2 linked regions of the Microbaculum marinisediminis genome follow. The protein of the gene in region 2 interacts with the protein of the main gene of each other region in a pairwise test. Links are inferred from orthologs where the notes say so. Each region holds a gene or a part of one and is shown on either strand. Other genes may lie near its edges.

What was found.
Region 1: the proteins of MUB46_RS19485 (region 2) and MUB46_RS11105 interact in binary tests that used the Escherichia coli proteins (3 or more experiments, as listed by UniProt). The link is inferred for Microbaculum marinisediminis from one-to-one orthologs.

What each region holds. Positions count from the first base shown.
Region 1 is NZ_JALIDZ010000004.1:464,828-471,258, forward strand. What follows is about bases 3,207-6,201. They hold MUB46_RS11105 (primosomal protein N'), read left to right. Parts: upstream 3,207-3,596; coding sequence 3,597-5,807; downstream 5,808-6,201. Other genes in these bases: fsa (fructose-6-phosphate aldolase), read right to left, coding at 3,207-3,496; MUB46_RS11110 (F0F1 ATP synthase subunit delta), read left to right, coding at 5,998-6,201. Outside these bases: methionine biosynthesis protein MetW, read left to right, coding at 1-293; MUB46_RS11080 (hypothetical protein), read right to left, coding at 414-584; MUB46_RS11085 (tyrosine recombinase XerC), read right to left, coding at 710-1,693; MUB46_RS11090 (antibiotic biosynthesis monooxygenase family protein), read right to left, coding at 1,779-2,078; MUB46_RS11095 (DUF2239 family protein), read right to left, coding at 2,093-2,722; more of fsa, read right to left, coding at 2,843-3,206; more of MUB46_RS11110, read left to right, coding at 6,202-6,431.
Region 2 is NZ_JALIDZ010000010.1:41,139-47,569, reverse strand. What follows is about bases 2,340-5,334. They hold MUB46_RS19485 (single-stranded DNA-binding protein), read right to left. Parts: upstream 4,083-5,334; coding sequence 3,597-4,082; downstream 2,340-3,596. Other genes in these bases: uvrA (excinuclease ABC subunit UvrA), read left to right, coding at 4,840-5,334; MUB46_RS19480 (GNAT family N-acetyltransferase), read left to right, coding at 4,294-4,833; MUB46_RS19490 (efflux RND transporter periplasmic adaptor subunit), read right to left, coding at 2,380-3,408; MUB46_RS19495 (efflux RND transporter permease subunit), read right to left, coding at 2,340-2,383. Also shown: more of MUB46_RS19495, read right to left, coding at 1-2,339; more of uvrA, read left to right, coding at 5,335-6,431. UniProt on the Escherichia coli protein: Plays an important role in DNA replication, recombination and repair. Binds to ssDNA and to an array of partner proteins to recruit them to their sites of action during DNA metabolism. Acts as a sliding platform that migrates on DNA via reptation.

The sequences.
Region 1 (6,431 bases), on a different replicon or contig from region 2:
GGCGCGGCATCGTGTCGTTCCCGAATTTCGGCCACTGGCGGATGCGCTGGCAGCTGCTGACGCGCGGCCGCATGCCGATCACCGAGCACCTGCCGGTGAGCTGGTACGCGACGCCCAACATCCATTTCTGCACGATCCGCGATTTCTGCGCGCTCGCCGACGACATGGGCGTCACCATCGAGAAGGTGATCGCGCTCGGATCGAAGGGCGACCGCCTTTCCGAGGGGGCCTCGCTGCGGACGCTCAACCTCTTCGGCGAACAGGCGATCTTCGTGCTGGCGAAGCTCCGCTAACGGGGCGGCGCCGACGGTGCGGAGAGAGGGTGCGTGGCGCGATCTATGCGCCAAACCCGCAAAAAAGAACCCGGGCCGCGGGCCCGGGCCAAATTCCTACACAGACGTATTCGCCGCTCCCTAGTCCTGCGCGGGCTGGGTCGTGGAGGTCTGCGTCGGGGTGCTGATCTGCGCGGTCTTCACCGGGGTCTGCTTGGCGGCCGTGTGACCGGCCGAGCAATCCGCGAACGCGGCGCCCGCCGACATGGTCAGCGCAACCGCGGCGAGACCTGCGAGGAGTTTGCTTGTCATGCGAAGTCTCCTCTCAAGGAACGACGTCAGGATGAATCGTCGCACCCGAAAGGCTAGCACCGTTCGCGGGGGCGGCAAGAGCGCGGCCGCTCACGAACGCGTTATCTTGGCGGCGATCGGTCCGGTCAGGCGCGCGGATGGGCGGCGTGATAGGCCTCCAGCAGGCGGTTTTCGTCGATTTCCGTATAGACCTGCGTCGTCGACAGGCTGGCGTGGCCGAGCAGTTCCTGGATGGCGCGCAGGTCGCCACCATTCATCAGCAGATGGGTGGCGAAGGAATGGCGCAGCGCGTGCGGCGTGGCGCTGTCGGGCAGGCCGAGCGCGCCGCGCAGCCGCGCCATCGCACGCTGGATGAGGCGCGGGTTGAGCGGGCCGCCGCGGGCACCGACGAACAGCGGGCCGTCCGCGGCCAAGGCGTAGGGGCACAGGCGCAGGTAGTCGGCGATCGCCTCGGCCACCGCGGGCAGCACCGGTACGAGCCGGGTCTTGCCGCCCTTGCCGGTGATGCGCAGCGCGGTGTCCGGCGCCGGCGCCTCCGACCGGGTGAGGCCAAGCGCCTCGGAAATGCGCAGGCCGCAGCCATAGAGCAGGGCGAAGACGGCGGCGTCGCGGGCGGCGATCCAGGGTTCGGCCGCGCCGGTATCGATCTCCTCGGCATCGATGACGCGCAGCGCCGCGTCGCGCGACAAGGGTTTCGGCAGGGCGTGGCGCTTCTTCGGCCCGCGCACGACGGTGAGCGCCGTCGTCCTGGTGCCGGTGGTCTTTTCCAGGAACCGCGTGAACGAGCGGATCGCGGCGAGCGCCCGCGACAGCGAGGGACCGGCGAGCCCGTCGCCGCGACGCGCGGCGAGCCAGGCGCGGATATCGGTCGGCCTGAGATCGGCGAAATCGGCGGCGGCGGGCGGATCGCCGAGATGGTCCCGCAGGAAGGTGAGAAACTGGCGGAGGTCGCGGCCGTAGGCCTCCACCGTCTTGTCCGACAGGCGGCGTTCGGTCGCCAGGCTGGTGAGCCAGGCCTCGGCGCTCGCCCGCAGGTCGGCGGCCGCCAGCAGCGGGCCGATCACCGGTGCGGCGTCTTCGCGTGTCCGTGCCTGGCGTCCGGGTGGCATCGTGCGGGCGACCTTCCTCGTACGGGGTTCGAAGCCAGTCTTGCGCGCGCCGCGTTAACCTTTCGTTTAGGCCGTGGCGACTCGTTCAGGCCATGGCGACGGGCGCGCCGTAGTGCTCCACGACCGGAAACGGATCGTAGAAGCGGTGCAGCAGCGCCTTCCAGCGCGGATAGCGGTCGGAGCCGCGAAATCCCGGATCATGGGCTTCGACGCTGTCCCATCTGACCAGCAGCACGTAGCGATCCGGGGACTCGATGCAGCGGCGCACCTCGAGCCCCCGGAAACCGTCGCTGGCGGAGATCAACGGCAGCGCCTCGCGCATCGCCGCCTCGAAGGCGTCGGCCTGACCCGGCTTCACGTTCAGGATGGCGTGCTCGAGGATCATGGGTCGTGTCCCGTTCAGAATGCCTTTTCGGCCAGCGCATGGGCGTGCTCGCGGATGTCGCCCGGCCAGAAGTCGACCATTTCGTCGAACTTGTCGCGGTCACCGGCGAAAAGCGCCCGCGAGGCCTCCTCGAAATTCGGAAGGTTGCCGGCCATCGCGCTCATGAAGCGATAGCACGAGTCGCGGCTCATGCGTTGGCGGTCGGTCCGGTCGTTCGCCTGCCGGGCTTTCTCGACCAGCTTGCGCAGGGCGACCGAAGCGCCGCCGGGCTGGGCGTTCAGCCACGCCCAATGGCGCGGCAGGAGCGTGACCTCGCGGCCGACGACGCCGAGCTTCGGCCGGCCCGGGCGTTTGGGACGATCGTCTGTTTCGGGGCTGGCGGTGGCGGGTCGGGCGGTTTCGGGCCCGGGGGTGTCCGGTCGGGCGGTTTCATCGACGGCGTCGACCAGGCGCTGGCGGACATCGTCGAGCGTGCCGCGCAGGTCGAACTCGACCGGCCTGCTCGTGGTTTCGTCGAAGATCAGGATCTGCGCCGTCTCGTCGCAATCGATCGCCTGCTTCACCGCGAGCGCGACATCGATGCGCGCGCCGGCGGAAACGCGTGTCGGGCCGTTGAAGGCGATACAGCGGTTTTCGGTGGTCATGATCGGGGGATCCCTGCGGTGGTGATATCCGCAGGGATTTACCCCGGTAAAATTACCGTGTCAATTGTGCCCGGGTAAAAATATCCGGGCGGGCCTTTCGGGCGGGCCGTTTCGGGGGCCCTAGAGGATCTTCTCGCCGGTCTTCGCCCAATCGGACAGGAAGGCGGCGAGGCCCTTGTCGGTCAGCGGGTGCGCCACGAGCTGGCGGATGATCGCGGGCGGGATGGTGGCGACGTCGGCGCCGGCGAGCGCGCAGTCCCTGACGTGGTTCACCGTACGGATGGAAGCGGCGAGCAGCTCGGTCTCGAACCCGTAATTGTCGTAGATCGCGCGGATCTCGGCGATCAGCTCGACGCCGTCGAGGCCGATATCGTCGAGACGGCCGATGAAGGGCGAGACGAAGGTGGCGCCGGCCTTGGCGGCGAGCAGCGCCTGATTGGCCGAGAAGCACAGGGTCACGTTGACCATAATGCCGGCCTGGGTCAGCGCGCGGCAGGCCTTGAGTCCGTCCATGGTCAACGGCACCTTGACCGTGACGTTGTCGGCGATCTCGGCCAGGCTCCTGCCCTCGGCGACCATGCCGTCGACGTCGGTGGCGGTGACCTCGGCGGACACCGGCCCCTCGACGATGCCGCAGATCTCGGCGACAGCCTCGCGGAACGGCCGGCCTGCCTTGGCGACCAGCGAGGGATTGGTGGTGACGCCGTCGAGCAGGCCGGTGTCGGCGAGGGAGCGGATCTCGTTGATATCGGCGGTGTCGACGAAGAATTTCATGGGACTACCTTGACTGTGTTCCGGCGACTGTGTTCCGGCAACCGGCTGACTGGCGCCCTGTTTAGCGTACTTTGAGGCCGATGACAGTCCCGCGATTCGCATGACCGACCTTTTGGAGAAACCGGCAACCGTCTCCGTGCTCGTCCCCGTCGCGGTCGAGCGGCCCTATACCTATGCAGTGCCGGCGGGGATGACGCTGGCGCCGGGCGACGTCGTTGTCGTGCCGCTGGGGCCGCGATCGGTGCTCGCCGTCGTCTGGGACGGGGCACCGGATTCGGTGCCGGCGAAGAAGCTCAGATCAGTCGAGGACAAGCTCGACGGGCATATCGGCGAGGAGATGCGCCGGTTCGTCGACTGGCTGGCCGACTACACGCTCAGCCATCGCGGCACGGTGCTGCGCATGGTGCTGCGGGTGCCGGACGCCTTCGGGCCGGAAAAGCCGGTGATGGCGGTGCGGCTGGCCGGCGCGGCACCGGAACGCATGACGGCGGCGCGCACGCGGGTGCTCGAGATCGCCGCCGACGGGCTCGCCTGGAACAAGGGCGCGCTGGCGCAGGCCGCCGGTGTCGGCGCCTCGGTGGTCGAGGGGCTGGTCGATGCGGGAACGCTGGAGCGGGTGGCGCTGCCGCCGGCGCCTGTGGTGGGCACGCCCGATCCGGATTTCGCGCCCCCCGTGCTGAGCGACGGGCAGGCGGACGCGGCCGCGCGCCTGCGCGACGCCGTGGCGGCGGATGCCTTCGCCGTCGCGCTGGTCGAAGGCGTCACCGGCGCGGGCAAGACAGAGGTGTATTTCGAGGCCGTCGCCGAGGCGCTGAGGCGCGGCCGGCAGGTGCTGGTGCTGGTGCCGGAAATCTCGCTCACCACGCAGTTCCTCGACCGCTTCGAGGCGCGATTCGGAACCCGCCCGGCCGAATGGCACTCGGGCATGACGCCGCGGCTGCGCGAGCGCACCTGGCGAGGGGTGGCGAACGGCCAGGTGCGCGCCGTCGTCGGCGCGCGCTCGGCGCTGTTCCTGCCGTTTGCCGAGCCCGGCCTGATCGTCGTCGACGAGGAGCACGACCCCGCCTACAAGCAGGAGGAGGGCGTCATCTACTCGGCCCGCGACATGGCGGTGGTGCGCGGCATGATCGGCGGCTTTCCGGTGATCCTGTCGTCGGCGACGCCGTCGATCGAGACCCGGGCCAACGCCGAGCGCGGCCGCTACATCCACGTGAAGCTGCCCGACCGATTCGGCGCCAGCCTGCCCGACATCAAGGCGATCGACATGCGCGCCGACGGAGCCCCGTCCGGCCGGTTCCTGAGCCCGGTGCTCGTGGACGCGATCAAGGAGACGATCGCCGGCGGCGAACAGGCGCTCCTGTTTCTCAACCGGCGCGGCTATGCGCCGCTGACGCTCTGCCGCAAATGCGGGTTCCGGTTCGAATGCCCCAACTGCTCGGCCTGGCTGGTGGATCACCGCTTCCGCCGGGTGCTGTCGTGCCACCATTGCGGCCATTCGATCGCCAGGCCCGAGCGCTGCCCGAACTGCGACGCCGAGGACAGCCTGGTCGCCTGCGGACCGGGAATCGAGCGAATCGCCGAGGAGGCGGCCGATCTTTTCCCCGATATCCGCATCCTGATGCTCTCCAGCGACCTGGTGCAGTCGATTTCGGAACTGCGGATGCGGTTCTCGATGATCGAGCGCGGCGAGGTCGACCTGATCATCGGCACGCAGCTCGTCGCCAAGGGGCACAATTTCCCGCATCTCGCCCTGGTCGGGGTGATCGACGCCGATATCGGGCTGGCAACCGCCGATCCGCGCGCCGCCGAGCGCACGTTCCAGCTGCTGCAGCAGGTCACCGGACGCGCCGGCCGGCAGAAGGACGGCGGACGCGGGCTGATCCAGACCTTCGACCCCGACCATCCGGTCATGCAGGCGATCATCTCGGGCGATCGCGAGGCCTTCTATGCCCGCGAGATGGAGCAGCGCGAGCGCTCCGGCCTGCCGCCGTTCGGGCGGCTGGCGGCGATCGTCGTCTCAGGGCGCACCCACGCCGAGGCGTCCGGCTACGCGCGGGCGCTGGCGCGCGCCGTACCAAGAGCGGACAACGCCCATGGTTCGGAATATCGGGGGGCGGACGCGGTCCGCGTGCTGGGGCCGGCCGAGGCGCCGCTGGCGGTGGTGCGCGGGCGGCACCGCTTCCGCCTGCTCGTCAAGGCGCCGCGCGGCTTCGACCTGCAGGGATGGCTGCGGCGATGGCTGGCCCGGGCGCCGACGGCCAAGGGGGGGCTGCGGGTCTCGATCGACGTCGATCCGGTCAGCTTTCTGTAGACCACTTCGACATTGGGGCCGAGTCACGTCGTTGGCGTGTTGCAAGGGCAAGTGTGGTGTGCTAGCGAAGCCCCGGCTTCCGGGCGACACCACTTCCAGAGGCCTGTGGCCGGTCGCCGCGACGGCTCGGAGACGGGTCATACGGGGGCTAGCAACGCCATCAATCAGGTCGCATCAGAGAGCACGACGCGTGAACGCAGAAGATTCGATCGTATCCGGCGTCGCGGGCCGCTACGCCACGGCGCTGTTCGAACTCGCCGTCGAGGCGAAAGCCATCGACAAAGTGGCCGGCGAGCTCGACCAGGTCGGTAAGATGATCGACGAGAGCGAGGATCTCACCCGCCTCGTCATGAGCCCGGTATTTTCCGCCGAGGACCAGGTCCGCGCCATGGGCGCCGTCCTGGAGAAGGCCGGCATCACCGGTATCACCGAGAATTTCGTCAAGCTGACGGCCAGGAACCGGCGCCTGTTCGCGCTGCCGGGAATGATCGGCGGCTTCCGCAAGCTGGTCGCCCAGCATCGCGGCGAGGTTTCCGCGGAGGTCACTTCCGCGCATGAATTGAGCGCCGATCAGGTCGCGGAGCTGTCCGCCGCCCTGAAGGCGTCTCTCGGCAAGGACGTGCA
Region 2 (6,431 bases):
GCCGCACCGCGATCTCGATGGGATGGCGACCGCCGCCACGGTGCGAGTAGCCGACCGGCACGCCGGTCAGATAGGAGCGAATGGCGTTATAGACGTCGCTCTGGGAGACGCCGTGATATTCGAGGTTGTTCTGGTCGATGCGGATGTGCAGCCGCGTCGCCGGCGTGCCGAAGCTGTCGTCGACGTCGACGATGTAGGGCACGTCCTCGAAGATCTTGCGCATCTCGGTGGCGACCGCCCGCCGGGTCTCTTCGTCCGGACCGTAGATCTCGGCAAGCAGCGTCGCCAACACCGGCGGACCCGGCGGAACCTCGACGACCTTGATCACGGTTCCCTCGGGCACCTCCAGATCGGCAAGACGCTGGCGAACGTCCAGGGCGATGTCATGGCTGGTGCGGTCGCGCTCGCTCTTGGGCGTCAGGTTGACCTGCAGGTCGCCGTTCTCCGGCAGGCTGCGCAGATAGTAGTGACGCACCAGGCCGTTGAAGTTGAACGGTGCCGACGTGCCCACATAGGACTGGATCGAGGCGAGCTCCGGCAGGTCCGCCAGCTTTTCCGTGGCCCTGGTGAGCACGCGGTCGGTGTCCTCGAGCGTCGCGCCTTCGGGCAGGTCCACGACCACCTGCAGCTCCGACTTGTTGTCGAAGGGCAGCAGCTTCACGGTGACGGTCTTGTCGAAGAACAGGTACATCGCGCCCATCGTGGCGACGCCGACGACGAGCAGGAAGGTCCAGACGCGGAACCGCGTCTTCAAAAGCGGCCTGGCGACCGCGACATAGGCCCGACCGAGAACGCCGCCGTGAGCGGCTTCGTGCTCGGCGACATGCCCGCCCTCGCCGTGGCCGCCATGCTCCTTGCCGATCTTCATCATCAGCCAGGGCGTGACGATGACGGCGACGAAGAAGGAGAAGATCATCGCCGCGGACGCATTCGCCGGGATCGGGCTCATGTACGGCCCCATCAGGCCCGACACGAACAGCATCGGCAGGAGGGCCGCGACGACCGTCAGGGTCGCGACGATGGTCGGGTTGCCGACCTCCGCGACGGCATCGATCGCCGCCTCGCGCCGGCTTCGCCCGTCCTTCATCGCCCAGTGCCGAGCTATGTTCTCGATCACGACGATGGCGTCGTCGACGAGAATGCCGATCGAGAAGATCAGCGCGAACAGGCTGACGCGGTTGATCGTGTAGCCCATGAAATAGGAGGCGAAGAGCGTCAGCAGGATCGTCGTCGGAATGACGATCAGGACGACGACACCCTCGCGCCAGCCGATGGCGAAGGCGACCAGCACGACGATGGAGACGGTCGCCAATCCCAGGTGGAACAGGAGCTCGTTCGCCTTCTCGTTGGCGGTCTCGCCGTAGTCGCGGGTGATCAGGACGTCGAGGTCCTCCGGCACCAGCCGGTCGCGCATCAGCTCCAGGCGCTCGACCAGCCGCTCGCCGATCACCACGGCATTGGCGCCGGCGCGTTTGGAGATGGCGATGGAGACGGCCGGAACCGGCGTCATCGCGCCGTCCTCGCCGCGGCTCATGTGCCAGACGCGATGTTCCTCGGGGGCGGCATCGACCACCACATTGGCGACATCGCCGACATAGACCTTGCGCCCGTCGCGCGCGGTCATCTCCAGGAGCCCGATATCCGGCACGCCCTGAAGCGTCTGGCCGGCAACGACCGGCAGGCTGCGGTCGGTGTCGCGCACGGTGCCGGCGAGGAACGACCGGTTTGCCTCGGTCACCTTGCCGATGAGCTGCTCCAGGGTGATGCCGTAGAGCGCCATCCGCTCCGGATCCGGCTCGATGCGGATCTGGTCGTCGCGGCCGCCGACGATATAGGTCAGGCCGACATCCTCGACCTTGGCGAGTTCGACCAGCAGGTCGCGGGCGATGTAGTACAGGCCGTTGTCGGTCCAGCGATCGGCCGCGTCCGGCTTGGGTGCCAGGGTGACGACCACGATGGCCACGTCGTCGATGCCGCGACCGACGATCAGCGGCTCGGGAATGCCGATGGGGATGCGGTCCATATTGGCGCGCACCTTTTCGTGCACGCGCAGGATGGCGTCATCGGGATCGGTGCCGACGAAGAAACGGGCGGTGACAGTGACGCGGTCGTCCTGGGTCTGGGAATAGACGTGCTCGACGCCGTTGATGCCCTTGACGATGGTCTCGAGCGGCTCGGTGACGAGCTTGACGGCATCATCGGCCTGCAGACCGTCGGCGGAGACGTGAATGTCGACCAGCGGAACGCTGATCTGCGGTTCTTCCTCGCGCGGCAGCGAGACCAGCGCAACCAGGCCGAGCGCCAGCGCGGAGATCAGCAGCAGCGGCGTCAGCGGCGAAGAAATGAAGGCCCGCGTCAGCGAGCCGGAGATGCCGGGCTTCATGGGCGCACCAGACGGTCGCCGGCCTTAAGGCCGCCGAGCACCTCGACCATCGGCTCGCCGTCGGCGACTGTCTGCCCGAGCTGTACCACCACGTCGAGCGGCGTCCCGTCGGGCGCGGAGACCCGGACGTAGTCGAGGCCGTATCGCTTGAAGACAAAGCTCTGTGGGATGACGTAGGTGTCGCGTTCGCCCGCCGCGATCCGCACCAGGGCGCGCTCGCCGACGAAATAGCCGCCGAGCCCCGAGACTTCGGCATCGGCGACGACGCTGCCAGCTTCCAGGCGCGGATAGACGGTGACGATTTTGCCCTTCCCCACGGCACCGCCGGCCTCGCCCATCCCGCGCTTGCCGATCAGGATCTCGTCGCCGAGCTCGATATGGCGGGCGTGGCGCTCCGGAACCTTGAGACGGAGGATATAGCGGTCCGACGCGATTTCGGCGATGGCCTCGCCGGGGAGAACGACGGTACCGATGGTCACGGGGACGGCCAGGACCCGGCCGGCGCCGGGCGCCTCGACCGCGCCTTCGGCGATCTGCTGCTCTGCGATCAGCTTTTCGGCCTGCGCGGTCTGGAGCTGGTTGCGGGCGACGTCGGCGGCGGTCTGCAGCTGGTCGAGCCGCGCCTGGGCGACGATTCCGCGCTCCTTCAGTTCCGTGCCGCGCTTGAGCTCGGTCTCGGCGTTGGAGAGCGCCGCCTGCAGGCCGCGAATGCTGGCCTCAAGCCCCTGGATACGGAGCGCCAGCTTGTCGTCGACGATGGTCGCGATCTTCTGGCCGGCGGTCACCGCGTCGCCCTCGCCCACCGTCAATTCGGTGACGGTCCCGCCGATCCGGGCACGGGCGGGCACGACGTCTGCGCTCTGAACCGTCGCGAAGACGGCCTTGAAATCTTCGACCGTTTGCGGCTCGACGACATACTCGCTTTCGGCGGCGCGCAGCAGCGACGACGGCATGGCCAGGGCGCCCGCCAGGGCCGACGCCAGAAGGAAACTCGAAACTGTGATGGGCTTGCAGCCTAACGTCATGACCATTTCTCCCCGGTCCGCGTCGCAGATATACCTATATATTCAGAAATTGGAATATGAAAAGTGGTGATCGGCGGCGCGCCCCTCAAGGGGCAGACGCGGAGAGATTAACGCAAAAATGCCGCCGGAGTGAACGACTCCGGCGGCATTCGGGCTGAAAGCATGGGTAGATTCGGGGAAATCCGAATCTAGAACGGAATTTCGTCGTCCATATCGCTGGACGGGCCACGGCCGCCGCCGCCCTGCATCGGGCCGCTGGAGCCGAAATCGCCGCCGCCACCCGACGATTCGTAGTCTGATCCGCCGCCACCACCACCGCCGCCGCGGGCGTCGAGCATCGTCAGGGCCGAATTGAAGCCCTGCAGGACGACTTCGGTCGAATAGCGGTCCTGACCCGACTGGTCCTGCCACTTCCGGGTCTGGAGCTGGCCTTCGATATAGACCTTCGAGCCCTTGCGCAGATACTGCTCGGCGATCTTGCAGAGACCTTCGTTGAAGATCACCACGCGATGCCATTCGGTGCGCTCCCGGCGCTCGCCGCTGTTACGGTCCCGCCAGGTCTCGGTCGTGGCGACGCGCAGATTGGCAATCGGACGGCCGTCCTGGGTGCGGCGGATTTCCGGATCGGCGCCGAGATTGCCGACGAGGATGACTTTGTTGACGCTTCCCGACATCACCTGACCTTTCGTTTCGGTTTTCGCCGCAGACACTATCCGCCCGGCCCCGGCCCGTCGCCCCATGCGACGGTTTTCCACAGGTGCTGCGACGGTTGGGCAGGTCCAACGCGGCGCCGCGCTACGTATATCCTGTTGGACGGAACAGCATGTTCCTATATTGTTCTCTTTTCGAACGCAATCCCGCGATTCTCCGGGTTCAAGGCGGCCGATGACCGAAATCCGCACCGAAAGACTGGTATTGCGTCCCTATCGCGCCGACGAAGCCGACCTGCTCGGCCTTCTGCTGCGCGACCGGCGGGTCGTGTTCTGGCAGACCGAACGTGTCACAGAGCGCGATGTCGCGGGCGTCCTGACGCGCAGCCTCGCGCTACGCCCGCGCGGGCTCGGCTGGTTCGCCGCCTTCCGGCACGACGACGGACGGTTCGTCGGCAACGCGATCCTGCAGCCGCTCGACGGCACCGAGGAAATCGAGATCGGCTATCACCTCGTTCCCGAGGCCTGGGGCAAGGGTTATGCGCGCGAGGCGGCGGCCGCCGTTCTCGACTACGGGTTCCAGGCGCTGAGGCTGCCGCGCATCGTCGCGGTGGTGCTGCCTGAGAACGCGCGCTCCCAAAGGGTTCTTGAACGGCTCGGCCTGCCCTATATTGAGGACCGGATCCACGCCGGTCACCTCCATCGTTACCACGCCTTGTCGCGCGCCGATTATCTGGCCGGACACGAAAATGTCGCCGAACCGTCGGAGACCTGAGGCACCATGCAGAAGAACATCTCCGTTTCCGGGGCGCGCGAGCACAATCTCAAGAACGTCTCCGTCGATATCCCGCGCGACGAACTGGTGGTGATCACCGGTCTGTCGGGCTCGGGCAAGTCGTCGCTCGCCTTCGACACGATCTATGCCGAGGGCCAGCGCCGCTACGTCGAGAGCCTGTCGGCCTATGCCCGCCAGTTCCTCGAGATGATGCAGAAGCCCGATGTCGACCACATCGAGGGCCTGTCGCCGGCGATCTCGATCGAGCAGAAGACGACCTCGCGCAATCCGCGCTCGACGGTCGGCACCGTCACCGAGATCTACGACTACCTGCGCCTCCTGTTCGCCCGCGTCGGCATTCCCTATTCGCCGGCGACCGGCCTGCCGATCGAAAGCCAGACGGTCAGCCAGATGGTCGACCGTGTGCTGGCGCTTCCCGAGGGCACCCGGCTCTACCTGCTGGCGCCGATCGTGCGCGGCCGCAAGGGCGAGTACCGCAAGGAACTCGCCGAATTGATGAAGCGCGGCTTCCAGCGGGTGAAGATCGACGGCGCCTTCCACGAGATCGCCGAGGCGCCGGCGCTCGACAAGAAGTTCAAGCACGACATCGACGTGGTCGTGGACCGCATCGTGGTGCGCGAGGACATGGCCTCGCGGCTGGCGGATTCGTTCGAGACCGCGCTGCAGCTCGCCGAGGGGCTGGCGGTCGCGGAGTTCGCCGACGAGACGGACGACAAGGGCGAGGCCAGGCGGCTGATCTTCTCCGAGAAGTTCGCCTGCCCGGTTTCCGGGTTCACCATCGCGGAGATCGAGCCGCGGCTGTTCTCGTTCAACAGCCCGCACGGCGCCTGCCCGGTCTGCGACGGCCTCGGCTCCGAGATGCGGGTCGATCCCGACATGGTGATCCCCGACCCGTCGCTGACCCTGAAGGCAGGGGCGGTCGGGCCCTGGGCGCGGTCGTCGTCGCCCTACTACCTGCAAACGCTGGAGGCGCTCGGCCGGCACTACAAGTTCAAGATGACCGTGCCGTGGGAAAAGCTTCCCAAGACGGCGCAGGACGCGATCCTGTACGGGTCGGGCGACGAGGAGATCAAGTTCACCTACGATGACGGCCTGCGCGCCTACGACACCAAGAAGAGCTTCGAGGGCGTGATCCCCAATCTCGAGCGGCGCTGGCGGGAGACGGAATCGTCCTGGTCGCGCGAGGAAATCGAGAAATTCATGGGTCAGACGCCCTGTTCGACCTGTGACGGCAACCGGCTGAAGCCGGAAGCGCTGGCAGTGAAGATCGCCGGCCTGCACATCGGCGACGTCGTCGCCATGTCGATCCGCAAGGCGAATGGCTGGTTCGAGACGCTGCCCGAGCACCTGAGCGAGAAGCAGAACGAGATCGCCACGCGCATCCTCAAGGAGATCCGCGAGCGCCTCGCCTTCCTCAACGATGTCGGCCTCGACTATCTGACGCTGTCCCGCTCCTCGGGAACGCTGTCGGGTGGGGAGAGCCAGCGCATCCGCCTCGCCTCGCAGATCGGCTCGGGCCTGACCGGCGTGCTCTATGTGCTCGACGAACCGTCGATCGGCCTGCACCAGCGCGACAA